Regions from separate parts of the Streptomyces sp. NPDC005878 genome, predicted to be linked through region 4. Evidence: riboswitches for the same ligand, from Rfam matches in the RefSeq annotation. Region 4 holds a riboswitch; each other region holds the start of a gene.

Region 1 (7,049 bases), on a different contig from region 4:
TCACGGCCACCGAGCCGGGGGCGAGCAGCCGCTGCACCGAGCGGGCCTCGGCGCGCTGCTCACGCGCACGCTGCACGGCCAGCGACTCGGCGGTCGGCTCCAGATCCAGCGTGAGATGGACCGAGCCGTCCTCGAAGGAACGCTTCTGCTGGTAGCCGGCGTCCGTGAACACCTTGATCATCTTGTTGTTGGCGGGCAGCACCTCCGCCGCGAACCGCCTGATCCCCCGCTCGCGCGCGACCTCCGCGATGTGTTCGAGGAGCGCGGAGGCGACCCCGCGCCCCTGGTGGGCGTCCTGGACCAGGAACGCCACCTCGGCCTCGTCGGCGGGCGCCGAGGCGGGCCGGCCCTGGGCGTCGATCCGGTCGTAGCGGACGGTCGCGATGAACTCGCCGCCGACCGTCGCCGCGAGTCCCACCCGGTCCACGTAGTCGTGATGGGTGAAGCGGTGCACGTCCTTGGCGGAGAGCCGGGGGTAGGGCGCGAAGAAGCGGTAGTACTTGGACTCGTCCGAGACCTGCTCGTAGAACGAGACGAGCCGCTCCGCGTCCTCGGTGGTGATGGGCCTGATCCGGGCGGTCCCCCCGTCGCGCAGCACGACGTCGGCCTCCCAGTGGGCCGGGTACGCGGGGTCCTGCGTCTTCTCCTGCGGAGCCTGCATACCGGCAGCCTACGGGTCGCGGGGCCGGTTGGGTCGGGTCAAGGTAGGGGGCAAGGTGGAGACGGCGCCGGGCCGAGGGACCGCCGGATCCGGGACCGACGTCGGCACGAGCACCGCGCATGACATGAGAGACTGGTCTAGACAACCGTGAGAGATCTCGAAGGGCATCACCATGGCTGAGCGCCGCGTCAATGTCGGCTGGGCCGAGGGCCTGCACGCCCGCCCCGCTTCCCTTTTCGTCCGCGCCGCCACGGCCTCCGGCGTCCCCGTGACGATCGCCAAGGCCGACGGCAACCCGGTCAACGCCGCCTCCATGCTCGCGGTGCTCGGCCTGGGCGCGCAGGGCGGCGAGGAGATCGTGCTGGCTTCCGAGGCGGAGGGCGCCGAGGCGGCCCTGGACCGTCTGGCGAAGCTGGTCGAGGAAGGTCTTGAGGAGCTCCCCGAGACCGTCTGACCCGGCTGACCTGTCCGACCGGTCCGGCTGACGCGGCCCACCGGCCGAGCCGACCCGGCTGACCCGGCCCGGCGGACGCGACCCCGCCGACAGCGCCCGGCCGGCCGGGACCCGGAGCCGCGCCGCCGTCCCGGCGCACCGCGTGTCACCGCACTTCACGATCGGAGCCGCGGACCCGAATTCCGGGTCGCGGCTCCTTTCCTTTTCCCCGCGGGTGCGCCTCCGGCTTATGCGCCCGGTAACGCGGACCGGCCGGCCCCGCCCCCGCATTCCGTGCCGCTTTCGGGCAGCACGAATCCGCCCCGCCGAATCACCCCTTTGTATACGGCGACCTTGTTAAGCACGGACGCTCGCGGTGTTTACGGCATGTTGCGGGATCCTCACGTCCGCCGGGCGCCGCAGCCGATAGGCGGAAAACGCGCGTTCGGCGTGGCGGGCGGTCAGCGCCCGGGCCCGCTCGGCGTCCCCGCGGGCCAGCGCGTCCACGATCGCCCCGTGCTCCGCCCAGCACTCGGCGGGCAGGGCGGGCTGCCCCGCCTCGTACATCCACGTGATCTTGTGCCGCAGCTGGGTGAGCAGCGCGATGAGGCCGGGGCTCCCCGAGGCCTGGGCGAGCGTCTCGTGGAACCAGACGCCCAGCGAGCGCAGATCCTCGCCCTGGCCCCGCCTAACGCGGTCCTGGCCGAGCCTGACCAGGCCGCGCAGCACCTTCAGATGGGCCTCGGTGCGCCGGGCGGCGGCGCGCGAGGCGGCCAGCGGCTCCAGCAGGGCGCGCAGTTCGAGCAGATCGGCCGCCTCCTGCTCGGTCGGCTCCGCGACACAGGCCCCGGCGTGCCGGCGCGTGGTGACGAACCCCTCGGACTCCAGCGTGCGCAGCGCCTCGCGGACCGGGACGCGGGAGACTCCGTACCGCCGTGCGAGCACTTCCTCGGTGAGCCGGCTGCCGCGTGCGAAGAGCCCCGCGACGATGTCGTCGCGGATTGCCGTGCATACCGATTGCGCGGGAATGCGCATGACCGAACCTCCGCCTTAATCCCCGCGAAACGCGGTCGATCGACGCCTGTTCGGCGACTCTATTCCAGCGTCTGTTAATTCCCGGTGACGTGCCGTGGGCCATGCATATCTTTTGGCCACGGGCGGGTGCGCGCGCCGGACGGCATGCCGAAGCCCCCGGCGCGATACGCCGGGGGCTTGCGGTTTCGGATGCGGGGGCGTCCGGGTCAGACGTTGACGCCGTGCGAGCGCAGATACGCGATCGGGTCGATGTCCGAGCCGTACGACTCGCCGGTGCGGGCCTCGAAGTGGAGGTGCGGGCCGGTGGTGTTGCCGGTGTTGCCGGAGAGGGCGATCTGCTGGCCCGGCTCGACGCGCTGGCCGACGTACACCCCGATGGACGAGAGGTGGCCGTACTGCGTGTACGTGCCGTCGTTCATCCGGATCACGATGTTGTTGCCGTAGGCGCCGCCCCAGCCCGCCTCGACGACGGTGCCCAGGCCGACCGCGTGCACCGGGGTGCCCTCGCCCGCGTGGAAGTCGATGCCGGTGTGGCTGCCGGAGGACCAGATCGAGCCGCCGGTCTTGTAGCCGGTGGAGACGTAACCGCCGTCGATCGGGGCGACGAAGGAGTTGAGGCGCTTGCGCTCGGCCTCGCGGGCGGCGCGCTCCCTGGCCTCGCGCTCCTCCTTGGCCTTCGCCTCGGCCTTGCGCTTCGCCTCGGCGGCGGCGCGGGCCTTGTCGGCGGCGTGCTGCTGGGCGGCGGCCTGGGCGTCGATCCGCTCGGCGAGGGAGTCACCGATCACGATGGCCTGGGTGATGCCGGTGTCCTCGACCGAGGCGGCGGCGGGCGCCGAGCTGTCGGCGGCCATGGCCGGGGAGGCGAGGGTGCCCACGACTCCGGCGGTGGCGAGGGTGGCGATGCCCGCTATGTTCGCGCTCTTGCGCGACACGGCGCTGGGCCGACGGTGCTTCCCGGTGGCACGGGTGAACGCCATGGAGAGGCGGGTTCCTTTCCTTCCATCTCGCCTACCGGGTTAGCTGACGGGTTCGGAGCTGGAAGGTCTCCTACGGGCCCCTCCGCGGGCGGAGGCGTCCGATTCACCCCAGGGACTGAGTGGGTCCCCGGCTCCCCTGGCTCGCGCCAGTTGGGGACTCGGCGATGGCTGTCCGGTGCCGCGGCTGCGACGGGTGGTGACGGACAGCCGGACTGACGCTAGACGGCTGATCTTTCAATCACCAAACAGACGCGTCATTTTGTAGCGCACGCCACATGACAGACAGGCAACCTCCCCAACAAAACGGACATACAGGGGGACCCCGGCGGCCTCTCGGCCACCGGGGTCCTCACCCGTCCCGTCCGCCCGTCTTCGGCGGACGGCCCAATCAGCCCGCCACTACGGTGACTTCGCCGATTCCCAGGGCCTTGACGGGCTCCGCGATCTGTGCCGCGTCCCCGACGAGGACCGTCACCAGGCGGTCCACCGGGAAGGCGCTGACGACCGCCGCCGTGGCCTCCACGGTGCCGGTGTCGGCCAGGCGCGCGTACAACTGCGCCTGGTAGTCGTCCGGGAGGTGCTGCTCGACCTGGTCGGCCAGCGTCCCGGCGACGGCGGCGGCCGTCTCGTACTTCAGCGGGGCCACGCCCACCAGGTTCTGCACGGCCGTCTCGCGCTCGGCGTCGTCGAGCCCCTCGGCGGCGAGCTTGCGCAGCACCGTCCACAGGTCGTCCAGGGCCGGGCCCGTGTTGGGCGTGTCCACCGAGCCGCTGATGGCGAGCATGGCGGCGCCGGTGCCCTCCGGGCCCGAGCGCAGCACCTGGCCGTACGAGCGCACTCCGTAGGTGTAGCCCTTCTCCTCGCGCAGGACACGGTCCAGGCGGGAGGTGAGCGTGCCGCCCAGGCAGTACGTCCCGAGGACCTGGGCCGGCCAGACGCGGTCGTGGCGGTCCGGGCCGATCCGGCCGATCAGGAGCTGCGTCTGGACGGCGCCGGGCCGGTCGACGATGACCACGCGACCGGTGTCGTCGGCGGTGACCGGGGGCATCGGGCGCTCCTCGGCCGGATGGCCGGTCCAGGCGCCCAGGGTGTCCGCCAGGACCGCGTCCAGGTCGGTGGCGCCCAGGTCGCCCACGACCACGGCGGTGGCCGCGGCGGGCCGTACGTACGCCTCGTAGAAGGCCCGTACCGCCGCCGCGTCGATCCGCGCCACGGTCTCCTCGGTGCCCTGGCGCGGGCGCGACATGCGCGCACTGGCCGGGAAGAGCTCGCGGGAGAGCTGCTGGGCGGCGCGGCGCGCCGGGTTGGCCAGCTCGTGCGGGATCTCGTCGAGGCGGTTGCGCACCAGGCGGTCGACCTCGGCGTCGGCGAAGGCGGGGGCCCGCAGCGCCTCGGCGAGCAGCCCGAGCGCCTTGGGGAGCCGGGAGACCGGCACCTCCAGGGAGACCCGCACGCCCGGGTGGTCCGCGTGCGCGTCCAGGGTGGCGCCGCAGCGCTCCAGGTCGGCGGCGAACTCCTCGGCGGAGCGCTTGTCGGTGCCCTCGGAGAACGCGCGCGCCATGATCGTGGCGACGCCGTCCAGGCCCGCCGGCTCGGCGTCCAGCGGGGCGGCGAGGAAGATCTCGACGGCCACGACCTGCTGGCCGGGGCGGTCGCAGCGCAGCACGGTCAGCCCGTTGGGCAGGGTGGAGCGGCCGGGGGCGGGGAAGGCCCAGGGGCGCGCGGTGCCGGCGGCGGGCCGGGGGTGGAACTGCATGGTCACGCCGGTGTCGCTCACTGCTCTGCTCCCTCTGCGTCGGCGTCGGCCGCCTCGTCTGCCTCTGCGGTGGTCGGCTCGTAGACCAGCACCGCCCTGTTGTCCGGGCGCAGGGTGGCCCGCGCCACGTCCCGCACCTCCTCGGCCGTGATGTCGAGGACCCGGTCGACGGCGGTCAGCGCGAGCTGGGGGTCGCCGAACAGCACCGCGTACCGGCAGAGTTCGTCGGCGCGGCCCGCGACCGTGCCGAGCCGGTCCAGCCACTCGCGCTCCAGCTGGGCCTGGGCGCGCTCCATCTCCTCGGCCGTGGGGCCCTCTTCGGCGAACCGGGCGAGCTCCTCGTCCACGGCCGACTCGATGTCGGGGACGTCGACGCCGCCGGACGTCTTCACGTCCAGCCAGCCGAGCGAGGGGGCGCCGGCCAGGCGCAGCAGGCCGAATCCGGCCGCGACCGCGCTCTGGTCGCGGCGGACCAGGCGGTTATGGAGGCGGGAGGACTCGCCGCCGCCGAGGACGGTGAGCGCCAGGTCCGCCGCGTCGCACTCGCGGGTGCCGTCGTGCGGCAGCCTGTAGGCGGCCATCAGGGCGCGCGCGGGCACGTCCTCGTGGACGACCTCGCGCAGCTGCTCGCCGATCACGCCGGGCAGGGTGCCGTCGCGCGGCGGCTGCTTGCCGTCGTGGGAGGGGATGGAGCCGAAGTACTTCTCGATCCAGGCGAGCGTCCGCTCGGGGTCGATGTCGCCGACGACCGACAGCACCGCGTTGTTCGGCGCGTAGTACGTACGGAAGAAGGCGCGCGCGTCCTCCAGGGTCGCCGCGTCCAGGTCGGCCATGGAGCCGATCGGCGTGTGGTGGTACGGGTGGCCCTCCGGGTAGGCCAGCGCGGTGAGCTTCTCGAACGCCGTGCCGTAGGGCACGTTGTCGTACCGCTGGCGGCGCTCGTTCTTGACGACGTCGCGCTGGTTCTCCATGGACTCCTCGTCCAGGGCGGAGAGCAGCGAGCCCATGCGGTCGGCCTCCAGCCAGAGCGCGAGCTCCAGCTGGTGGGTGGGCATGGTCTCGAAGTAGTTGGTGCGCTCGAAGCTGGTGGTGCCGTTGAGCGAGCCGCCGGCTCCCTGCACCAGTTCGAAGTGGCCGTTTCCGTGGACCTGGTGCGAGCCCTGGAACATCAGGTGCTCGAAGAGGTGAGCCAGGCCCGTGCGGCCCTTGACCTCGTGGCGTGAGCCCACGTCGTACCAGAGGCAGACCGCGGCGACCGGGGTCAGGTGGTCCTCGGAGAGCACCACGCGCAGGCCGTTGGCCAGCCGGTGCTCGGTCGCTGTCAGGCCGCCGGAGCCGGCCTGGGCGGTGGCCGTGTGACCCATGGGCATGTACGTCCCTTCGATCGCGGTGAAGAAGTCCTGCCACTGTATGCAAGCGCACCGACACCTGGCGAAGTTCCCGGGTCGCGGTCGGCGTTGTCAGTGGGACGGTCCACAATGGTCGGCGTCAGCAGCAGACCTTGTTGGTGGTCGCTAAGAAGAACACGTTGGTGAAGGAGCCGCAGCCGCGATGGCCCGCCGCAGCACGAAGACCCCGCCGCCGGACGATTTCGAGGAGAAGATCCTCGACATCGACGTCGTGGACGAAATGCAGGGCTCCTTTCTCGAGTACGCCTACTCGGTGATCTACTCGCGGGCCCTGCCGGACGCCCGCGACGGCATGAAGCCGGTCCACCGCCGCATCGTCTACCAGATGAACGAGATGGGGCTGCGCCCCGAGCGCGGCTATGTGAAGTGCGCGCGCGTGGTCGGCGAGGTCATGGGCAAGCTCCACCCGCACGGCGACGCGTCGATCTACGACGCGCTGGTGCGGATGGCGCAGCCCTTCTCCATGCGCCTGCCGCTCGTCGACGGCCACGGCAACTTCGGCTCGCTCGGCAACGACGACCCGCCGGCCGCGATGCGGTACACCGAGTGCAAGATGGCCGACGCCACGCAGCTGATGACCGAGTCGATCGACGAGGACACCGTCGACTTCTCGCCGAACTACGACGGCCAGGAGCAGGAGCCGGTCGCCCTGCCCGCCGCCTTCCCGAACCTGCTGGTCAACGGCGCGACCGGGATCGCGGTCGGTATGGCGACCAACATGCCGCCGCACAATCTGGGCGAGGTCATCGCGGCCGCCCGCCATCTGATCCGCCACCCC
Region 2 (7,049 bases), on a different contig from region 4:
CCCGACCGTGCTCCGCTTCCCCAAGGAGGCGGTCGGCCCGGACCTCGCGGCCCTCGGGCGGATCGGCTCGATGGACGTGCTGCGCCGGGACGAGGACGCCGAGGTGCTGCTGGTGGCGGTCGGGGTGCTCGCGCCCGTCTGCCTCCAGGCCGCCGACCTGCTCGCCGGGCGCGGCATCCGCTGCACGGTGGTGGACCCCCGCTGGGTCAAGCCCGTCGACGAGCAGCTCGCGCCGCTGGCCGAGCGGCACGCGCTGGTCGCGGTCGTGGAGGACAACTGCCGTACCGGGGGCGTCGGCTGGGCGGTCGGGCAGGCGCTGCGGGACGCCGGGGTGGACACCCCGCTGCGCACCTTCGGCATCCCCGAGCAGTTCCTCGCGCACGCCAAGCGCGCCGAGGTCCTCGCCGACATCGGGCTCACCCCGGTGGAGATCGCGGGACGGATCAGCGCCGCCCTCGCGGCGCGCCAGGACGCCGCAGCGGCGGCCGAGAAGGGACACGACGGATGACCGACGGCGGACCCAAGGGCTTCGACCTGGCCCGGCTCCTCGCCGAACGCGGCGGGGAGCGCTACGAGCTGCACACGAAGTACCTCAACCACCAGCTGCCGCGCATGCTGCACACCATCGGCTTCGACAAGGTCTACGAGCGGGCCGAGGGCGCGTACTTCTGGGACACGGAAGGCCAGGACTACCTGGACATGCTCGCCGGGTTCGGGGTGATGGGCCTGGGCCGCCACCACCCCGTGGTGCGCAAGGCGCTGCACGACGTCCTCGACGCCTCGCTCGCCGACCTCACCCGCTTCGACTGCCAGCCGCTGCCCGGCCTGCTCGCCGAGAAGCTGCTCGCCCACAGCCCGCACCTGGACCGGGTGTTCTTCGGCAACAGCGGTACGGAGGCGGTGGAGACCGCCCTGAAGTTCGCCCGGTACGCCACCGGCAGGCCCAGGGTCCTGTACTGCTCCCACGCCTTCCACGGGCTGACCACCGGCTCCCTCTCCGTCAACGGCGAGTCCGGCTTCCGCGACGGCTTCGCCCCGCTGCTGCCCGACACGGCCGTCCCCCTCGGCGATCTCGCGGCCCTGGAGCGGGAGCTGAAGCGCGGGGACGTGGCCGCGCTGATCGTCGAGCCGATCCAGGGCAAGGGCGTCCACGAGGCGCCGCCCGGCTATCTGCTCGCCGCGCAGGAGCTGCTGCACCGGCACAGGGCGCTGCTGATCGCGGACGAGGTGCAGACCGGTCTCGGCCGGACCGGCGACTTCTACGCCTACCAGCACGAGCAGGGCGTCGAGCCGGACCTGGTCTGTGTCGCCAAGGCGCTCTCCGGCGGGTACGTGCCCGTCGGGGCGACCCTCGGCAAGGAGTGGATCTTCAAGAAGGTCTACTCGTCGATGGACCGGGTCCTGGTCCACTCCGCGAGCTTCGGCTCCAACGCCCAGGCGATGGCGGCGGGCCTCGCGGTGCTCGCGGTGATGGAGGACGAGGAGGTCGTCGCCAACGCCCGCGCCGCCGGCGAACTCCTGAAGTCGAGACTGGCCGCGCTGGTCGACCGCTACGAGTTGCTGCACGACGTGCGCGGGCGCGGCCTGATGGTCGGCATCGAGTTCGGCAAGCCCTCCTCGATCCGGCTGCGCGGGCGCTGGACCATGCTCCAGGCCGCCCGCAAGGGCCTGTTCGCGCAGATGGTCGTGGTGCCGCTGCTCCAGAAGCACCGCATCCTCACCCAGGTCTCCGGGGACCATCTGGAGGTGATCAAGCTGATCCCGCCGCTGACGATCGGCGAGCGCGAGGTGGACCGCTTCGTCGAGGCGTTCACGGCCGTGATGGACGACGCACACGGCGGGGGTGGCCTGATGTGGGACTTCGGGCGCACCCTGGTCAAGCAGGCGGTGGCCAACCGGTAGCGCTTTTTGCCTCTGGGGCAAAAAATTTGCCCCAGAGGCAAGGCGCTGACTGAATGGAGTGCATGAGCACTCCCGCCGAAGGCGCCGGGGAGCCGGCGGGCCCCGCCCTCCCCGATGTCGCCCCGCGCCTGCGCGACCTGCGCCGCCGCCGGGGCCTCACCCTGGAGGCCGCCGCCCCGCGGGCCGGTCTCTCGCCGGCGCACCTCTCCCGCCTGGAGACGGGCGCCCGCCAGCCCTCGCTGCCGATGCTGCTGGCGCTCGCCCGTACCTACGGTACGACCGTCTCGGAGCTGCTGGGCGAGATGCCGCCCGGGCGCGAGCCCGTCATCCGGGGCGGCCGGGCCGAGCCCGCCGAGGCCGACGGCTGGACCTACCACCGGGCCGGGCACCCAGGCCGCGCCATGCAGGCCCTGCGCGTCGAGGTCCCGTACGGCACCCAGCGCGAGCTCGTCCGCGTCCACCCGGGCGAGGAGTGGCTGCACGTCCTGTCCGGGCGGCTGCGGCTCACCCTGGGCGACGCCACGCACGAACTCGACCCCGGCGACAGCGCGCACTTCGACTCGCTCACCCCGCACCGGATCTCCGCCGTCTCGCCCGGCGGGGCCGCGTTCCTGTTCGTCCACACCCTGCTCCAGAGCCCCGATCCGCACCCGCACCATCCGCACGGCTGAGAGGTACGACATGTCGCAGAACCAGGAACGGTCCGGCGTCGACACCCGGGAGACGAAGTTCCCCCGGGGTCTCGTGGTCCGGCTGTTCGCCTATCTGATCGCGGGCCACATCTTCGCGGCCTTCCTCTACCTGCTGTTCACGGTCGGCAAGTGACCCGGCGCGCCCGTTAGACGGCGTCCTCGACCAGCCGCTCGCGCAGCCGCTCACGGGTCTCGGGGGAGAGCCCGAGGCCTTCGGAGAGGTAGCGCTCGGTGCTGCCCCAGGTCTCCTCGATGGTCTCGAAGGCCGCGTCGAGATAGCCGGCGCGGGCGTCGAAGAGGGGGTTGAGCAGCTCCACGACCTCGGTGCTCAGGCCGGCGGGGGAGCTGTCGCTGCGGTGCATCTTGTAACGGCGGTGCGGGTCGTTGGACTTGAGGTAGTCGGCCTCGATGGCGTCGCGCTCGACGCCCACCGCGAGCAGCGCCACCGCGATGGACAGGCCCGCGCGGTCCTTGCCCGCCGCGCAGTGCATCAGGGCCGGGACGCTGTCCTCGGCGAGCGCGTGCAGCACCCGGCTGTGCTCGGCCGTGCGCTGCCGGATGATCGTGCGGTACGAGCGCGCCATCCGCTCGGCGCCCCGGCCGTCGGAGAGCACCGACCGCAGCTGGTTGATGTCGCCGTCGCGAACCATCTTCCAGAACTCCGCCCCGTCCGCCGGGTCCGTCAGCGGTATGTTCACGTTGCGCACCCCCGGCAGCTCCACGTCCGGGCCCTCCAGCTTCTGGTCCGCCGCGTTGCGGAAGTCGAAGACGGTGTGCAGGCCGAGCGAGGCGAGGAAGGCCGCGTCCTGCGCGGTCGCGTGGGCGAGGTGGCCGCTGCGGAAGAGCCGTCCGTACCGCAGCCGCCGGCCGGGCACGGTCGGCAGTCCGCCCACGTCACGGAAGTTGCGGACGCCGGAGAGCTCGGGTTCGGTCGAAGGGATCTGCGGAGTCTGCTGGGTCACGTTGGCTCCTGATGGGGGTCGAAAGAAGATCACGCCGCCTCGGTCCCGACGATACGACATGGGTTCCCGGGGCAATCATCTCGATCGTCTGGCCGGAATGCGACCCCTTCGCGCCCATTGCCCGCGCGATGTCCTGTCCCGAAGCCGGCGCCGCTGTTCGTGCCTGTGTGTACCTGTGCCGTACTGGGGCTCGGGATGCTCCGGACCGGGGGCGACGGGTGAGCCCGGCGGCTTTCCGGTCGCATCGGATCAAAACGGGCAGAGTGGGGCGATGGTGTGGGAGAGGGGTGAAGAGGGGCAGAACTTTCGACCTTATGGGGCGATTTGGTGGCCCCTGTCCATCTCCCGCTCGGCACAGGGGGATTACCCGTGAGCAGCGTCATATCCGTGACGTTCCGTGGTGGCGGCCCCGGATGAATTCCCCCGTCCGGCCGGGCCCGTTGGGAATGACGGTCGACGCAGGGTGACCGCGATTCCCGTAGGAATTCCCGGCCGGGAATGCCGAAGGGAAATCGGCACTTGTCGTGGCCCACCGGGCTCGCTTACGGTCACCGCAATCCGAGTGGACCGCCGAATCCTGCCACCGCTCGGAATCCGCACCCATCCACGCGTGGCAGGAGCGGGGGACCCAGGTAAGCGCCGTCCGGAATTCCGGCACGGCTCGGGGTGAAGCCGAAGCACCGTGACCGGTGCCCGGCCGGGCATCTCCAGCCCGAACCCGACAGCTCACCTCGCAGGCGCCGGAGAGGAATCCGCCATGCCCGCGAAGGGTAAGCACCGCCGTCCCAAGTCCAGCCCGATATCCCGGGGCATCGCCGCCGCCGGTACGGGTGGCGCCGCACTCGCCATCCCGCTGCTCGGCGCCACCGGCGCGCACGCCGCGGTGCAGACCGCCGCCCCCGCCACCGCGCCCCAGCAGGCCGCCCGCACCACCGGGACCCTCGCCGCCGCCGCGCCCCAGGCCGCCCCCACCACGTACAAGGTCAAGAGCGGCGACTGCCTCTCGCGGATCGCCGAGGACCACCGGCTCGGCAGCTGGCAGCGGCTCTACCGGGACAACCGCGAGGTCGTCGGCGCCGACCCGGCGCTGATCCGCCCGGGCATGAAGCTCGTGCTCGGCGCCAAGGCCAAGACCGGCGCGCCGCACGGGTCCGCCAGGACGACCACGCACGAGTCCGGCACGAAGGCGTCGACCCCCGCGCCCCGCACCCCGGCGCCGTCCTCGCCGGCCCCGGCCACGAACACCTCCACCACCACGGACCAGGGCTCCACCACCGCGGACCAGGGCTCCTCCACCGGCTTCCGCGCGCCGCTCGACAGCGTGAGCATCGGCACCCCGTACCGCATGGCCGGGTCCATGTGGTCCAGCGGCTACCACACCGGCGTCGACTTCGCGGCCGAGACCGGCACCACGGTCAGGGCCGTCGGCCCGGGCACGGTCGTCTCGGCCGGCTGGGGCGGCGCCTACGGCAACCAGGTCGTCATCCGGCACGCCGACGGCATGTACTCCCAGTACGCCCACTTCTCCCAGCTCTCCGTCTCGGCCGGGCAGACCGTGACCGCGGGCCAGCAGATCGGGCTCTCCGGCGCCACCGGCAACGTCACCGGCCCGCACCTGCACTTCGAGATCCGCACCACGCCCGACTACGGCTCGGACGTCGACCCGATCGCCTACCTCAGGCAGCAGGGCGCGGCTCTCTAAACGAAGCCGGCCGGCCCCGGTTTTGTCCGGTGGGCCGGAGGTATTCGGCGTATTCCCGCTGGGCGAAACTGACCGGGTGGTCTATATCACCCACCGTCAACCCCTCCTTACGGTCGCGTAGGTCACACCGGTAGGGGAAAGATATGGTCCCGTGGCAGACGATTCGAGATCATTCAACAGCGGTACGTTCGGGTCGTACACGGCGATCGGCGACAGCTTCACGGAAGGCGTCGGCGACCCCGGCCCGGACGGGGCGTTCGTCGGCTGGGCGGACAGGTTCGCCGTGCTACTGGCAGATCAGCGACCGGAGGGGGCCTTTCGCTACGCCAATCTCGCGGTCCGCGGCAGGCTCCTCGACCAGATCGTCGAGGAGCAGGTGCCGCGGGCCAAGGAACTCGCGCCCGACCTGGTGACCTTCTGCGCGGGGGGCAACGACATCATCCGGCCGGGCAGTGACCCGGACGACGTGGCCGAGCGCTTCGAGCGCGCGGTCGCGGACCTGAAGAGCACGATCCCGACGGTGATGGTGACCACCGGGTTCGACACGCGCGGGGTGCCGGTCTTCAAGCATCTGCGCGGCAAGGTGGCGACGTACACCGCGCACGTGCGCTCCATCGCGGACCGCTACGGGTGCCCGGTGCTCGACCTGTGGTCGCTGAAGTCCGTGCAGGACAGGCGGGCGTGGGACGGCGACCGGCTCCACCTGTCGCCCGAGGGGCACACCCGGGTCGCGCTGCGCGCCGCCCAGGTGCTCGGGCTCGCGGTGCCGGCCGACCCGGACCAGCCGTGGCCGCCGCAGCCGCCGCGCGGCACCCTGGAGGTGCGGCGCGACGACATCCAGTGGGCGCGCGAGCACCTGGCGCCGTGGATCGGGCGACGGCTGCGGGGCGAGAGCTCGGGCGACCACGTGGAGCCCAAGCGCCCCGATCTGCTGCCCCTCTGACGGGGCATCAGCCCAGTCGGCCCTCCGTGGGCCGACGGCGTCACCGACGGACCGCCCCGAGGGCGGCGCCCGCACGGCTCAGCCGTGCAGCAGCTTCCGCTCCGTCTCCGGGTCCAGTCCGACCCGGGGGCGGTCCGGCCGCTGCGGCGCCTCGCCGCCGAGGGACCCGAGCCACGCCCAGGTGTCGGCGACCGTCTCCTCGACGGGCCGGCAGTCGAGCCCCGCCAGCACGGCCTTCCACACGTTCGAGCCGTGCATCGTGTCGTGCAGCTCACCCGGCGGAATCCACACCGGCAGATGGTTCCAGGGCTCGACCCCGGCGGCCAGGATCGGCTCCGGGTCCGTCCAGCGCAGCTCCGCGCCGCCGCCGGTGACCCGCGCACACGCGTCGAGCAGCTCGCCCATGGTGGTGTGGTCCGGCGGGCAGACCAGGTTGTAGGGCCCGCAGAGCCCGAAGTCGGCGGCGCTCACGATCCACTCCGCCAGGTCCCGGACGTCGATGAACTGCACCGGAAGACCGCGCGGCCCCGGCGCGAGCACCTCACCGCCGCGCGCCATGCGCCCCAGCCACCACGGCAGCCGCCCGATGTTCTCGTACGGGCCGAGGATCAGCCCGGCGCGCACCAGCAGCGAGCGGTCGGGGCCGAACTCCCGCACCGCGGCCAGCTCGCCGCCGCGCTTGGCCTGCGCGTACGCCACCTCGCCCTCGGCGTCCGGCGACCCGTCGACCAGCGGCGCGCCCTCGTCCGCCCCGGCCGGGACCGGGTACGCGTACACGGAACGGCTCGACACGTACACGTACCGGGCGGCGCGGCCCTCCGCCAGCAGCCGGGCGGCGTCGCGGACCG
Region 3 (7,049 bases), on a different contig from region 4:
CCCGGCCGTCGTCCTGCCGGACCACGTCATCGCCACGGACGAGATCTGCGCGGACATCCGGCGGGCCAACCCCGACCGGCCGCGGCTGGAGGCGCACCTGCGGATCGCCCGGGCGACCACCGTCCGCACCCGTCGTTTCACCCGCCCGCTGCACGCCCCGACCGTGGCTGGAAATGCCACGGTCGAGGAGCGCAACAGAGCGGGGTACGAGGACGCCCTGGGGCTCGCGGTCCGCTCCGGGCGGCGGGCCCTGGTCCACGCCGGCCTCGCCCCCGACGACATCGACTGCCTGATCACCAGCCACACCACCTCCTGGACCGTGCCCTCCCTCGACGTCGCCCTCGTCCGGGAACTCGGCCTGCGCCCGGACGTCCGTCGTGTCCCGATGGCGACCGTCGGCTGCGCGGGCGGTGCGCACGGCCTGGTCAGGGCCCACCAGGACATCGCCGCCCACCCGGGCTCGCACGTGCTGGTCGTCGTCGCGGAGTGCCTGTCGACGGCCACGTACAACCACACCGACACCAGCCGGGAGTCGATGATCTACAAGGTGCTCTTCGGGGACGGCTCGGGCGCCGTCGTCGTCTCGGACACCCCGGCCTGGAGCGGGCCCAGCTTCGTCATCGAGGACACCTTCGAGTACGTCCTGCCCGACAGCCTCGACCGCTACCGGGGCCGCCTCTCGGGCGCCGGACTGCACTTCGACTCCACGACCGCCGCCACCACCTCGCTCAACGACAGCCTTCCCGCCGTACGCGCCTGGCTCGGCGGCAGCGGCAGGGCCCTGGAGTTCGCGGTCGTCCACCCCGGCGGGCCCCGGGTCCTCCAGGACGCCGCCGCCGGGTTCGGCCTGGACGGCGACCGCGACCACGGCGCCCTGCGGCACGCCTGGGCGAGCCTGGCCGCCAACGGGAACCTGGGCGGCTCGGCCGTCCTCGACGTGCTGGCCCGCACCTTCGCGCAGGCCCCCGGCGACCGGCAGTCCGGCCTCATCATCGGCTTCGGCCCGGGCTTCGTGCTGGCCGCCTCGCGGGGGCACTGGTCGGCGTGAGCGCGGAGCCGTCCGTAAAGCGGTACGGAGCACCGTCCGGGATGCCGTACAGTTGTGTTTACCGACGCGGGGTGGAGCAGCTCGGTAGCTCGCTGGGCTCATAACCCAGAGGTCGCAGGTTCAAATCCTGTCCCCGCTACTGAAGACCGAAGGCCCGGCACATGCGAATGTGCCGGGCCTTCGGCATTTCCCCGACGGCCCGCGCGGGCGCGTGTACGTACAGTAGTCTCCCGATTGCCATGCGCGAGCACATGGACGGACCGCTGTGGGCGGCGACGCGGCGCAAGGCGCCCGCGGTGCCGCTGTTCCTCGCCCTGTGCGCGCTCCTGATGTGCCTCTCCCTGCCGCTGTCGCTGCCCCTGTCGCCCGCCTCGCCCTGGATCTCCGCGCCCTCGCACGCCAAGGGCGGCGTCCCCACCGTCCACGGCGGCCCGGCGGCCCGCCGCCACGCCCGGGGGACCTGCGTCCACGGCCGGGCCGGGCCCCGCAGATGCCGGGCGCGGCTGATCGCGACCGGCGCCGAACGGCACTGAGGGGCCCCGGGCGCACCCGGTTGGCCGAGGAGCGTTCGCGGCGGGCGGCCCGGCCCGGCACCCTGAGTGGGGCGCCGGGAACGGCGGCGGCCCCGCGGACGGGCGGGAGAGCACAGGTGCGGCAGCGAACGGACGGCGGCGGCCGGGAGGGCTCCCGGCGTCCGGCCCTGGTGCGCGCCCTGCCCGCGCTGCTGTTGGTCGCCGGGGTCGTCCTCGACGTGGCGACACCGCCCGACCTCACCGCGGCGGCCCTGTTCGCCGCGGTCCCGCTGACCGCGGCCCCCTTCTTCGGCCCCGCGGGCACCGCCGCCGCGGGCGCCTCGGCGGTCGGGGCGGTGCTCCTCACCGAGTACCTCCACGACGTCCCCAGCACCGGGGAGGCGGTCAGCGAGCTGTTCACCGTCACCACCGTCGGCGCGCTGGCCCTGCTCACCAACCGCATGCTGCGCCGCAGCGGCGAACGTCTGGCCTCGGCGCGGGTCATCGCGGAGACCGCCCAGCGCGCCGTCCTGCCCACGCCCGCCGAGCGGATCGGCGGCCTCCAGGTGGCCGCGCGGTACGAGGCGGCGCAGGCCGGCGCGTTCATCGGCGGGGACCTCTTCGCCGTCCAGGACACGCCGTACGGGGTGCGCCTGGTCGTCGGGGACGTCCGGGGCAAGGGCCTTGAGGCGGTCGAGGCGGTGGCCGTGGTGATCGGGGCGTTCCGGGAGGCGGCCGAGCAGGAGCAGACGCTGGAGGCGGTGGCCGGACGCCTTGAGCGCGCGCTGGCCCGGGAGGGCACCCGGCGCGACGGCCTGGACGCGTTCGAGGGGTTCACCACGGCCGTGCTCGCCGAGATCCCGCGCGACGCCACGGCCGTACGCCTGGTGAACCGGGGCCACCCCGAACCGCTGCTGCTCCACGCCGACGGGGCGCTGGACGCGCTCACCCCCTCCGATCCCGCGCTGCCGCTGGGGATGGCGGAGCTCGGGGTGTGGCCGGACCGGGCGGACACGTACCCCTTCCCGCTCGGGGCGACGCTGCTCCTCTACACCGACGGCCTCTCCGAGGCGCGTTCGGCCCGGCCGCCCGGGGTCTTCTACGACCCGCACGAACGGCTGCGCGGCCGGATCTTCCCGGGGCCGGACCAGCTCCTGGACGCGCTCGTCGACGATGTGCGCAGGCATACGGGCGGCGGCGCGAACGACGACATGGCGCTGCTGGCGGTGCGGCGGCCCGGGGCGCGGCGGCGGACGGTGCCGGTGGTTCCGTGACGGTCCGTGCCCGAACGACGCCCCAGCGCACGTGGTTTGACGGACCATCAGTCGCTGGCGCCGGGGATTACGGGGAACGGCTTGGAATCCGGTCCGCCTGTCTATTAACGTTCGATAACGCAGCGCGGTCGTCCCAGCCGTCGTAGAGGCGGCACCGTGCGCACGCGCCGAATTCCGCAAGGGAACCGGGGAACCACCACCTTGGGGTGAATCGAGCACCTTCGCACCGTCGAAAAGTGCCCGTAGGAGACCTTCCTGCTCCGATCCCTCCCCCGAGCTCTCAAGGAGCAGGGGGAACCCCCACCGCTGACCCGGTAGGCGAGAAGGAAGGAAAGGAGTGCGCCCCCGTGGCGTCCAACGAGCCTGCCCTCGGCACCCCGCCGCTTCCCCCCGTCGCCCCGTACGGGCCCGCGCCCAGCGGCACCGAGGTGTGGGAGGAGTGGAACCCCACGGAGGAATCCGTCTCCTCGGTACGCGGCCGGCACCGCGTGATCAAGCAGCGCGGCGGGCTCGCCCGCAGCTCCACCGTCCTCGGCGTCGGCGTCATCGCGGCCGTCGGCGCGGGCGGCATGGCCAGTGCGCAGACCAAACCGCCGGTCTCCATATCCCTGCCCGACTCCGTCGCGGACAATCTCCCCGATGTGAAGTCCCTGCCGGGCGTGGGCGCGCTCATCACCGGCATCGCGGGCGACGACAAGCCCGACGCGTCCCCCGTGGCCGCGGCCGACAGAGCCGTCGCGAGCGCCCCCCTCACCATGGCGGGCGTCTCCCGGGCCGCGGCCGAACAGGGCGCCACCGGCGCGGGCGAGGCCCTGCGCGCCCGCATCCTCCAGCAGGCCGAGCAGCAGCGCAGCAGCGCCGAGGCCGAGGCGAAGGCGTCCGCCGAGAAGGCCGCGGCCCAGCAGGCGGCGGCCGAGGCGAAGGCCGCGCAGAGCGCCGCCCAGCAGAAGGCGGCCGCCGAGAAGAAGGCCGCCGAGGAGGCCGCCGCGAAGAAGGCCGAGGAGGAGCGGCTGGCCGAGCTGGCCAAGAGCTACTCGCTCCCGGTCGCCTCGTACACGATCACCTCCACCTTCGGCCAAGCCGGTTCGATGTGGTCCTCCGGCCACCACACCGGCCTCGACTTCGCCGCGCCCACCGGCACCCCGCTCAAGGCGGTCCACGGCGGGACGGTCAAGTCGGCGGGCTGGTCCGGCTCGTACGGCTACCGCACGGTGATCGAGCTGGAGGACGGCTCGGAGCTCTGGTACTGCCACCAGTCCTCCATCGCGGTCGGCGCCGGGCAGAAGGTGTCGACGGGCGAGACGATCGGCCGCGTCGGTGCCACCGGTAACGTGACGGGCCCGCATCTGCACCTGGAGGTGCACACCCCGGGCGGCACGGGAGTCGACCCGATGGCGTGGCTCCAGTCGAAGGGCCTCAACCCGTAGGGGGGCCTGCCCGGCGGGCGGGGGCGCGGAATAGGCGTGCCCCGTCGGCCCGTTCACCCCCCATGACCACGCTGCGCCCCCTGGGCTCTTCCGACCTGTCCGTCTTCCCGCTCGCCCTGGGCGGCAACGTCTTCGGCTGGACCGCCGACGAGGCCGCCTCCTTCGCGGTGCTCGACGCGTACACGGAGGCGGGCGGCAACTTCGTGGACACCGCCGACGTCTACTCGGCCTGGGCCCCGGGCAACGAGGGCGGCGAGTCCGAGCGGATCATCGGCAGGTGGCTGGCGGCGCGCGGCAACCGCGAGGACGTCGTGATCGCCACCAAGGGCGGCGCGCACGCCTCGTTCAAGGGGCTCGCGGCCCCCACCATCAAGGCCGCCGCCGAGGAGTCGCTGCGCCGTCTCGGCACCGACTACATCGACCTGTACTACACGCACTTCGACGACGAGTCCGTCCCCGTCGAGGAGATCGTCACCGCCCTCGACCAGCTGGTCAAGGACGGCACGGTGCGTGCGGTGGCCGCCTCCAACATCTCCCCGGAGCGGCTCCAGGACTCCCTGGACTTCTCCGACCGCGAGGGCCTGGCCAAGTACGTCGCGCTCCAGCCGCACTACAACCTGGTCTCGCGCGACACCTACGAGGGCACCCTCCAGGACACCGCCGGCCGCTCGGGTCTGGCCGCCGTGCCCTACTCGGCGCTCGCCTCCGGCTTCCTCAGCGGCAAGTACCGCCCCGGCCAGGACGTCGACAGCGCGCGGGCCGGCAGCGCCGGCCGGTACCTGGGCACCGAGCGGGGCGTGAAGGTGCTCGCCGCGCTCGACCGCGTCGCGCTGGCGCACGGTGTCGAGCCCGCGAGCGTGGCCCTCGCCTGGCTCGCCGCGCAGCCGACCGTGGTCGCCCCGATCGCCTCGGCCCGGACCGTCGAGCAGCTGCCCGCGCTCCTCGCGGTCGCGGACCTGGAGCTCACGGACGCGGAGCTGAGCGAGCTGAAGGCCGCCTCGGCGTAGACCGGGGACAGGCTCTCAGCGCCGGTAGGGGTCGTACGGGGAGGCGGCCGGGCCGTAGCCGTACGGGGCGTGGTTCCCGTACGCGCCCTGGCCGTAGCCGTACGGGGGCTGGTGGCCGTACGGGGTCTGGGTTCCGTACGGGGTCTGGTGGCCGTACGGGTAGGGCTGGGACGGGATCCAGATGCGGCCCGCCGCGCCCGCCGCGTACAGCAGAGCGGGGCCTGCCACCTCCCGGCGCGCCCACAGGTGGTGCAGCAGCTCCTGCTCGCGGGCGGTGAAGTCCGGGCCGGCCTCGGAGCGGCGGGCCCGGCGGCGCAGGAACGCCAGGGCCGTCGCGAACGCCTCGTACTCCGCGACCGTCCGCGCCGCCCGCTTCCCCCCGAAGGTGCGGTGGGCGAAGTCGCGGGCCATCGAGCGGGCCCGCATCGAGGAGAGCGCGAGCGGTTCGGCCGGGCCGAGCCAGCCCGCCGCCGCGTAGGCGGGCAGCTCCGCCGCGACGGTGCGCAGCTCCCGCTGGCGGCTCCAGACCGCGAGCCAGGTGAGCAGCCCGAACACCGGCACCATGAACGCGGCGTAGACCAGGTAGAAGCCGTACGTCCCGAACGACGACGAGCCGTTCCACAGCGCGTGCATCCCCATCGCGGACAGCAGGCCGAGCACCGGCCAGCCGATCCGGCGCCGGCGGCGGCCCGGGGCCGCGAGCGCCGCGGCCCCGAAGCCTATGCCGGTGCAGACCGTGAACAGCGGGTGCGCGAACGGCGACATCACGACCCGGACGAAGAACGTCGCCGCGGTCGTCGAGGAGAGCCCGGCGGTGTGGCTGACCTGGTCCTCACCGAAGGCGTTGCCGAGGTACAGGATGTTCTCGGTGAAGGCGAAGCCGGTCGCGGTGAAGCCCGCCACGACGACGCCGTCGACTATCCCCTTGAAGTCCCGTCTGCGGAACAGGAACAGCAGCAGCACGGCGGCCGCCTTGGCGCTCTCCTCGACGACCGGCGCGATCACGGTCGCGCCCAGGTGGTCGGCGGAGGACGGATCGGCGGTCGCGGTGGCTATCCACTTGGTCGCGAAGGAGTTGGCGATGATCGCCACAAGGGCGGCGGCGCACGCCCCCCAGGCGAGCGCGAACAGCAGGTTGCGCCAGGGGCCCGGGTCCACCCGGTCCAGCCAGCGGAACGCGGTGACCAGCAGCGGCACCGGCAGTACGGCGAGCGCGAGCCCCACCAGGAACCCCTCGGTGCCGGTCTGGTCCCGCACGATGGCGAGGATGACCAGACCGCACAGGGCGAGCAGGGTGATCAGCGCGCCGGCCCGGAACGCCCGGGAGCGCCAGAAGTCGCGCCGCGGCCGGTAGCGCCACTTGGCGCGCTCCGGGACGGCGTCGAACCGCGGCTCGGCGCCGCGCTCCGGGACCGGCTGGAGCGGGCCCGGCGGCTGGCGTTGCGGAAGCGACTCGGACGACACCAGACGACCCTAACGAGGGGTACGGACAATCCGCGACGGTGCGTGGGGTCGCCGTCAGGCGGAGGGCAGCTCGGCCGCGCGGGTGAAGAGCAGGTCGTGGACCACATGGCCCTTGTCCAGGCCCTGCCCCTCGAAGCGCGTGAGTGGCCGGAACGCGGGCCTGGGCGCGAAACCGCCGTCCGCCTGGGTGTTCTCGAACGCGGGGTGCTCGTTCAGCACCTGAAGCATCTGCTCGGCGTACGGCTCCCAGTCGGTGGCGCAGTGCAGCAGCGCGCCGGGCTTCAGCCGGGGCGCGGCCAGGGTGAGGAAGTCGGGCT
Region 4 (7,049 bases):
GGCCCGTCCGCCCGTTACGTCCTGCCCGAGTTCTCCGAGCGCACCTCGACCGGGATCCGCACCCTCGACCCGTACTCCAAGCTCCTGGAGGAGCGGATCGTCTTCCTCGGCACCCCGGTCGACGACACCGCGGCCAACGACGTGATGGCGCAGTTCATGCAGCTGGAGTACGCCGACCCCGACCGCGACATCTCGCTCTACATCAACTCCCCCGGCGGCTCCCTCACCGCGATGACGGCGATCTACGACACGATGCGGTTCGTCACCTGCGACGTGGAGACCGTGTGCATCGGCCAGGCCGCCTCCGCGGCGGCCGTCCTGCTCGCCGCGGGCACCCCCGGCAAGCGGCTCGCGCTGCCCGGCGCGCGCGTTCTGATCCACCAGCCCTCGGTCGCCGAACCGATCCAGGGCCGGCCGTCCGACCTGGAGATCTATGCCGCCGAACTCCAGCGCGGCCGCGAGCTGTTGAGGGATCTCCTCGTCCGGCACACCGGGAACTCCGTCGAGCGGGTCGACGCGGACCTCGAACGGGACACCATCCTCGACGCCGCCTCGGCGGCCGTGTACGGGCTGGTCGACCACGTCGTCGTCGGCCGCGGGAACTCGGCCGCCACGCAAGGGAAGTAGGAACCGTGCTGCCCGAACTGCCGCCGCTGCCCGCCCTGACACGCGCCGAGGGCGAGTTCATCGACGCCTACCTCGACGCCCTCGACAAGCTCGGCCGGATCAATCCGGCCCGGCACCGGGACACCTACGGCGCGCTGCGCTCCGCGCAGGCCCTGGTCGGGCGGGCCGTGGCGCTGCGCGACGCGCTGGCGACCATGCACCGGCGCGGGGAGACGGAGCTGCACTCCGAGACGCTGGCACGGGCACTGCGGGTGCTCGACGGGGAGCGCCGCGCGGGGCGGGTCGCGGTGCCGCCGCCGTCATCCGCGAGTTGACGCTCCGGCGTCCGTTCACCCCCGCGCCGGTACGAGGCGGCGTCCCCCGTTCGCACCATCCGATGGTCCGAACGACGTACCGGCGATATTGCTCCGTCTGCGCAGACACCGGACGGAATGAATCGTTCCGTCGCCGGTACGACGCAGGTCGGACACCCCGTCAGGGAGCTTGAAACATCGATGTCCACCCGAACGGGTCAGTCGTGAGGAGCCTCACAAAACGCCGTTTCGGCTCGGAAATCCGACACTTGGTGGGTCAAGATCCCTACCGACGACAAGCCCCCGCCACCGCGGCGGGGCGGTCCGGGCGGACGCCGAGTCCTGCCGCCGTACCCGGATGACTGGTCGAACGCACGGATCGGCAGGAGTGGAGGACCCAAGCAGTGCGGGGCCGCCGGGCAACCGGAAGGCCCCTGGGGTGAAGCCGTGAGAGCGGCCGGGCATCTTCGCCAGTCCGAACCCGACAGGTCATCCTTCGCAGGCGGTTTGACGAAGGGTCGCGCATGTCTGCGCTGAATCACGTTCCGTCCCTGCTGACCCGAGTCGGGGCGGTCTCCGCCCTCACTCTCGCCGCCGTCGGCGGCACGATGCTGGCGCCGGGCGCCAGCGGTGAGGCGAGTGCCGCCACGTCGGGAACGAAGGCGCTCAACGTCGCCGCGTCGAAGAGGGGCGCCCCGTACAAGTACGGCGCCAGCGGTCCGCACCGCTTCGACTGCTCGGGGCTCACGCTCTACTCGTTCAAGCAGGCCGGCAAGAAGCTGCCGCGCACCACGCAGCAGCAGTACAACAGCACCAGGCACATCTCCTCGTCCGCCCGCCAACGCGGCGACCTGGTGTTCTTCCACTCGGGCTCGAACGTCTACCACGTGGGGATCTACGCGGGGGACGGAAAGATATGGCACTCCCCCAAGACGGGGTCCGTGGTCCGGCTGGAGAAGATCTGGTCGAAGAGCGTCTGGTACGGGCGCGTGCGCTGACGCACGCCGTCCCCGGGGCCGGTCGGTGCGGGCGGGTGGGCGCGCCCGCACTCACCGGCCCGCGGCCCGTACAGGGGCGCCCGAGCCGCCCCCGGGGCTCAGCTCTGGACCGGCGCCGTCCACGGCAGCGCGATCCAGACGGTCTTGCCGCCCTCCGGCGTCGGGGTGACCGAGAGACGCCCCCCGCACTCGGCGGCGAGCCAGCGGATGATCACCATGCCCCGGCCGTTGTCCTGCTGGACGGCCGCGGGAAGCCGTTTCGGCCAGCGGGGGTGGCTGTCCGTCACCCCGATGTGCAGCTGCTCGTCGCGCTCCAGGCGCAGGTCCACGGTGAAGGTCGGCGACAGGCCGAAGGTGTGCTGCACGGCGTTGGTCGCCAGCTCGGAGACGATCAGGCGGATCGTGTCGGCGGTGTCGGCGTCCGACGGAAGACCCCACTCGGTGAGGACGCCGGCGACGTGTCTGCGGGCGGCGGAGACCGAGGCGGGATCGCTCGGCAGAGTGAGGGTCGATTCTTGGTGGTCTGCCATGGCGACGCTGTCCCTTTCCCACCCGGACCGGTCTGCTGGACTCGCGGCGAGCGGACAAACACGAGGACGGCCCGGACTTGTGCTTCGCGCCAGAGTGCCACTCATCGTGCCGCCGGATGCGCCGATCCACCAAGATGTGCATATATCTGTCGCTCAAAGCGGTGAACTCTGCGACGAAGGACCGTATTTGGGCGCCACACTTGCCCATCACCCGAATCCCGCCCGGGTGGAAGGAGGCCGACATGTGGCACGGGCCCGCGGTACGCCGTCGCAAACTGGGCGAGGAACTGCGCCGGCTGCGCTGCGCGGCCGGCCTCACGAGCGGCCAGGTCGCCGGGCGGCTGGGCTGGCACCAGTCGAAGGTGAGCCGCATCGAGACCGGCCGCAGCGGGGTGAAGGCGGCCGACGTCGCCTGCCTCCTGGAGGTGTACGGGGTGGACGACCCCGGGCTGCGGGCGTTGCTTGAGGCGCTGGCGGGCGCGGGGGACGGGCGCGGCGGCCAGTGGTGGCAGGCCTACCGGGGACTGCTGCCGCCGCAGTACCGGGACTTCATCAGCCTGGAGTCCCAGGCGTCGGCCGCGCGCACCCTGGAGACGTCGGTGGTGCCGGGGCTGCTCCAGACGCCCGAGTACGCCCGCGCGGTGACCCGGGCGGCCGTCGGCGGGCTCGACGCGGCACGGGTGGACTCCCTGGTGGACGTACGCCTGGCGCGCCAGGAGGTGCTGCGGGCCGATCCGCCGCTGGAGCTGAGCGCGGTGGTCGACGAGGCGGCGCTGCACCGTGCGGTGGGCGGCGCGGCCGCGATGCGGCGGCAGCTGCGCCATCTCCTGGGGACGGCTCAACTGCCCCAGGTGCGGCTGCGGGTGCTGCCTTTCAGCTGCGGTGGCCATGTCGGTCTCACCGGTTCTTTCATTATCTTCTCCTTTCCGCACATTTCCGATCTGGACGTTGTGGTTATCGACCACTTGACGAGTAGCCTCTATCTCGAACGGAGAGAAGACCTTGAGGCGTACAGCGCCGCGTTCCATACGGTCGAGGCGCAGGCCCTCTCGTTCGAGGAATCACTGAATCTCATCGCCGTGATGGCTGACGGCGTGTAAGGGAGGCATGGTGCCCGTACCCCCCACGCATGCACCTTCCAGCACTTCTCTGAACGGTGCGCAATGGCGGCGCAGCAGCCGTAGTACAGGAATGAACAATTGCGTCGAGACCGCTTTCCTCGACGCCGGACTCCTCGCCGTCCGCGACTCCAAGCGGACCGCCGGACCCGCGCTGCTCTTCGGAGCGCGGGCCTGGCGCGGCTTCCTCGCCGGACTGCCCGTCGACCTCGACGAGGCGCCCGACTGCGGGAGTTGAGCGTGCGAACGGGGGACTAGGCGGTGGGCGCGGTCCGCAGGATCGTGTCCACCGCCCACTGGATCCGCTGATCCGTCAGGTCGGCCCGGGCGGTCAGCCGCAGCCGGGAGACGCCGTCCGGCACCGACGGCGGCCGGAAGCACCCGACCGCCAGACCCGCGCTCCGGCAGTCAGCCGCCCAGGCCACCGCCCGCTCCGGCGAGGGCGCCCGCACCGAGACCACGGCCGCGTCCGGGCGCGCCGCCCGAAGACCCGCCGCCGTCAGCCGTTCGTGCAGCTCGGCCGCCACCGCCCGGGCCCGGGCGGCCCGCTCCGGCTCCGCTTCGAGCAGCCGCAGCGCAGCCAGCGCGCCGCCCACGGCCGCGGGGGCGAGGCCGGTGTCGAAGATGAACGTACGGGCGGCGTTGACCAGGTGCCGGATCACCCGGGCCGGGCCCAGGACCGCCCCGCCCTGGCTGCCGAGCGACTTCGACAGGGTGACGGTCGCCACCACGTCCTGCGCGCCCGCGAGCCCGGCTGCGTGCGGACCGCCCCGGCCGCCCTCGCCGAGCACCCCGAGGCCGTGGGCGTCGTCCACCACCAGCGCCGCCCCGTACTCCCGGCAGGCGGCGGCCAGCCCCGGCAGCGGGGCGGCGTCGCCGTCGACCGAGAAGACCGAGTCGCTCACCACGAGCGCGGGCCCGCCATGGGCGTCCAGGGCCTTGCGCACGGCCTCGGGATCGGCGTGCGGGACCACCTCGGTGCCGGCGCGCGCCAGCCGACAGCCGTCGACGATCGAGGCGTGGTTGCCCGCGTCGGAGACGATCAGCGTGTCCCGTTCGCCGAGCGCGGTCAGCGCGGCGAGGTTGGCCGCGTACCCGGAGGAGAAGACGAGCGCCGCCTCGAAGCCGCAGAACCGGGCGAGCGCCTCCTCCAGCTCGGTGTGGAGCGCGGTGGTGCCGGTGACCAGGCGCGAGCCGGTGGCACCGGCGCCCCAGCGCAGCGCCGCGTCGGCGGCGCCCCGGGTGACCGCCGGGTGCCGGGTGAGCCCCAGGTAGTCGTTGCCCGCCAGGTCCAGGAGGTCCTGGTCGGCGGCGCGCGGCCGCAGCACCCGTACGAGACCGGCGCGCTCGCGCCGCTCGGTCGCTCCGTCGATCCAGTCGAATGGCGCTCGGGGCATGGTGGAGATCCCTTTTGTAGGCAGCGCACAGACCCTATTCCGGCGCGGACGAGGACAGGGTGTGGCGATACACACACCTTCAGGGAGCGCAGTTGTACGATCCCTCCTTGGCTGGAAGCGGGGTCTTGGGCAAGGATCGGCGCCATGGACCTGCTGAACACGCTGGTGGACAAGGGGCTGCGGCGCGAGCTGCCGAGCCGTGAAGAGGCGCTCGCCGTACTGGCGACCTCCGACGAGGAACTGCTCGACGTGGTGGCCGCCGCCGGAAAGGTGCGCCGGCAGTGGTTCGGGCGCCGGGTGAAGCTGAACTACCTGGTGAACCTGAAGTCCGGGCTGTGCCCGGAGGACTGCTCGTACTGCTCGCAGCGGCTGGGCTCGAAGGCCGAGATCCTCAAGTACACCTGGCTGAAGCCGGACGAGGCGTCCAGGGCCGCCGCCGCCGGTGTCGCGGGCGGCGCCAAGCGCGTCTGCCTGGTGGCCAGCGGACGCGGCCCGACCGACCGCGACGTGGACCGCGTCTCGCAGACCATCGAGGCGATCAAGGAGCAGAACGAGGGCGTCGAGGTGTGCGCCTGTCTGGGCCTGCTCTCCGACGGCCAGGCCGAGCGGCTGCGCGCGGCGGGCGCCGACGCGTACAACCACAACCTCAACACGTCCGAGGGGACGTACGGGGACATCACGACCACCCACACCTACGCCGACCGCGTCGACACCGTGCGGAAGGCGCACGGGGCCGGGCTCTCCGCCTGCTCCGGTCTGATCGCGGGCATGGGCGAGAGCGACGAGGACCTGGTCGACGTGGTCTTCGCGCTGCGCGAGCTCGACCCGGACTCGGTGCCGGTCAACTTCCTCATCCCGTTCGAGGGCACCCCGCTCGCCAAGGAGTGGAACCTCACCCCGCAGCGCTGTCTGCGGATCCTCGCGATGGTCCGGTTCGTCTGCCCCGACGTCGAGGTGCGGCTCGCCGGTGGCCGCGAGGTGCACCTGCGCTCGATGCAGCCCCTCGCCCTGCACCTGGTCAACTCGATCTTCCTCGGCGACTACCTCACCAGTGAGGGCCAGGAGGGCAAGGCGGACCTGGAGATGATCGCGGACGCCGGCTTCGAGGTGGAGGGCGCGGGCACCACGACGCTGCCCGAGCACCGCGCCGACGCGATCGCCGCCGCGGGCTGCGGCTCGCACGCGGCGAGCGGCTGCGGTTCGCACGAGGGCGGCGGCTGCGGCCCGTGCGGCGAGAGCGTCCCGGCCGCGGCCGAGGTCCCCGAGGCGCGTACGGACCTGGTGGCGGTGCGCCGCCGGGGCGCCGGAACGGACCTCGCCCCCAATGCCTGATCCCCACTACGACGTCGCCGAGCTGCGGGCGCTGGACCGCCGGCACGTCTGGCACCCCTACGGCCCCATGCCGGGCCGCCAGGAGCCGCTGGTCGTGGAGTCCGCGTCCGGGGTCCGGCTGCGCCTGGCCGAGGAGGTCCACGGGCAGCGCGAGCTCGTCGACGGCATGGCCTCCTGGTGGTCGGCGCTGCACGGCTACAACCACCCGGCCCTGAACGCCGCCGCGCATGGCCAGCTGGACCGGATGAGCCACGTGATGTTCGGCGGGCTCACCCACGAGCCCGCCGTGCGCCTCAGCGTCAAGCTCGTGGAGATCACCCCGGAGCCGCTCCAGCACGTCTTCCTCAGCGACTCCGGCTCGGTCTCGGTCGAGGTCGCCATCAAGATGTGCCTCCAGTACTGGAAGTCGGCCGGGCGCCCGCGCAAGCAGCGGCTGCTCACCTGGCGCGGCGGCTACCACGGCGACACCTGGCAGCCGATGTCGGTGTGCGACCCGGACGGCGGGATGCACTCCCTGTGGTCCGGCCGCCTGCCGGAGCAGGTCTTCGCGGACGCGCCGCCCACCGGGTACGACGCGGAGCCGGACGAGGCCTACGTACGCCATCTGCGGGAGACGGTCGCCGCCCACGCCGACGAGGTGGCGGCGGTGATCGTCGAGCCGGTGGTGCAGAACGCGGGCGGGATGCGGTTCCACTCCCCCGGCTATCTGCGGGTGCTGCGCGAGCTGTGCGACGAGCACGACGTGCTGCTGGTG

The links. A riboswitch is a leader RNA that binds a small molecule or an ion and turns the genes downstream of it on or off. The one in region 4 is predicted to bind cyclic di-AMP.
Region 1: another riboswitch for cyclic di-AMP. It lies ahead of ABZ404_RS16470 (M23 family metallopeptidase); the one in region 4 lies ahead of ABZ404_RS03060 (C40 family peptidase).
Region 2: another riboswitch for cyclic di-AMP. It lies ahead of ABZ404_RS12250 (LysM peptidoglycan-binding domain-containing M23 family metallopeptidase); the one in region 4 lies ahead of ABZ404_RS03060 (C40 family peptidase).
Region 3: another riboswitch for cyclic di-AMP. It lies ahead of ABZ404_RS17330 (M23 family metallopeptidase); the one in region 4 lies ahead of ABZ404_RS03060 (C40 family peptidase).

The regions. Positions count from the first base shown of each region.
Region 1 is NZ_JBEXWK010000009.1:89,802-96,850, reverse strand. It holds gene ABZ404_RS16485 (GNAT family N-acetyltransferase) at 1-661, opposite strand, end outside; gene ABZ404_RS16480 (HPr family phosphocarrier protein) at 834-1,115, shown strand; gene ABZ404_RS16475 (GntR family transcriptional regulator) at 1,452-2,129, opposite strand; gene ABZ404_RS16470 (M23 family metallopeptidase) at 2,336-3,106, opposite strand; cyclic di-AMP (ydaO/yuaA leader) riboswitch at 3,120-3,280, opposite strand; gene ABZ404_RS16465 (pitrilysin family protein) at 3,495-4,862, opposite strand; gene ABZ404_RS16460 (pitrilysin family protein) at 4,880-6,232, opposite strand; gene ABZ404_RS16455 (DNA topoisomerase IV subunit A) at 6,414-7,049, shown strand, end outside.
Region 2 is NZ_JBEXWK010000006.1:1,655-8,703, forward strand. It holds gene dxs (1-deoxy-D-xylulose-5-phosphate synthase) at 1-508, shown strand, start outside; gene ABZ404_RS12230 (aspartate aminotransferase family protein) at 505-1,902, shown strand; gene ABZ404_RS12235 (helix-turn-helix domain-containing protein) at 1,965-2,573, shown strand; gene ABZ404_RS12240 (DUF6126 family protein) at 2,584-2,727, shown strand; gene ABZ404_RS12245 (tyrosine-protein phosphatase) at 2,741-3,556, opposite strand; cyclic di-AMP (ydaO/yuaA leader) riboswitch at 4,115-4,309, shown strand; gene ABZ404_RS12250 (LysM peptidoglycan-binding domain-containing M23 family metallopeptidase) at 4,314-5,258, shown strand; gene ABZ404_RS12255 (SGNH/GDSL hydrolase family protein) at 5,410-6,201, shown strand; gene ABZ404_RS12260 (NAD-dependent epimerase/dehydratase family protein) at 6,280-7,049, opposite strand, start outside.
Region 3 is NZ_JBEXWK010000010.1:19,220-26,268, reverse strand. It holds gene ABZ404_RS17350 (PhlD) at 1-1,048, shown strand, start outside; tRNA gene ABZ404_RS17345 (tRNA-Met) at 1,114-1,187, shown strand; gene ABZ404_RS17340 (hypothetical protein) at 1,288-1,581, shown strand; gene ABZ404_RS17335 (PP2C family protein-serine/threonine phosphatase) at 1,698-2,834, shown strand; cyclic di-AMP (ydaO/yuaA leader) riboswitch at 2,990-3,170, shown strand; gene ABZ404_RS17330 (M23 family metallopeptidase) at 3,182-4,261, shown strand; gene ABZ404_RS17325 (aldo/keto reductase) at 4,324-5,268, shown strand; gene ABZ404_RS17320 (PrsW family intramembrane metalloprotease) at 5,284-6,732, opposite strand; gene trmB (tRNA (guanosine(46)-N7)-methyltransferase TrmB) at 6,787-7,049, opposite strand, start outside.
Region 4 is NZ_JBEXWK010000001.1:632,898-639,946, forward strand. It holds gene ABZ404_RS03050 (ATP-dependent Clp protease proteolytic subunit) at 1-627, shown strand, start outside; gene ABZ404_RS03055 (hypothetical protein) at 633-941, shown strand; cyclic di-AMP (ydaO/yuaA leader) riboswitch at 1,275-1,441, shown strand; gene ABZ404_RS03060 (C40 family peptidase) at 1,445-1,918, shown strand; gene ABZ404_RS03065 (ATP-binding protein) at 2,017-2,448, opposite strand; gene ABZ404_RS03070 (helix-turn-helix transcriptional regulator) at 2,691-3,548, shown strand; gene ABZ404_RS03075 (DUF397 domain-containing protein) at 3,559-3,804, shown strand; gene ABZ404_RS03080 (8-amino-7-oxononanoate synthase) at 3,821-4,963, opposite strand; gene bioB (biotin synthase BioB) at 5,108-6,295, shown strand; gene ABZ404_RS03090 (adenosylmethionine--8-amino-7-oxononanoate transaminase) at 6,288-7,049, shown strand, end outside.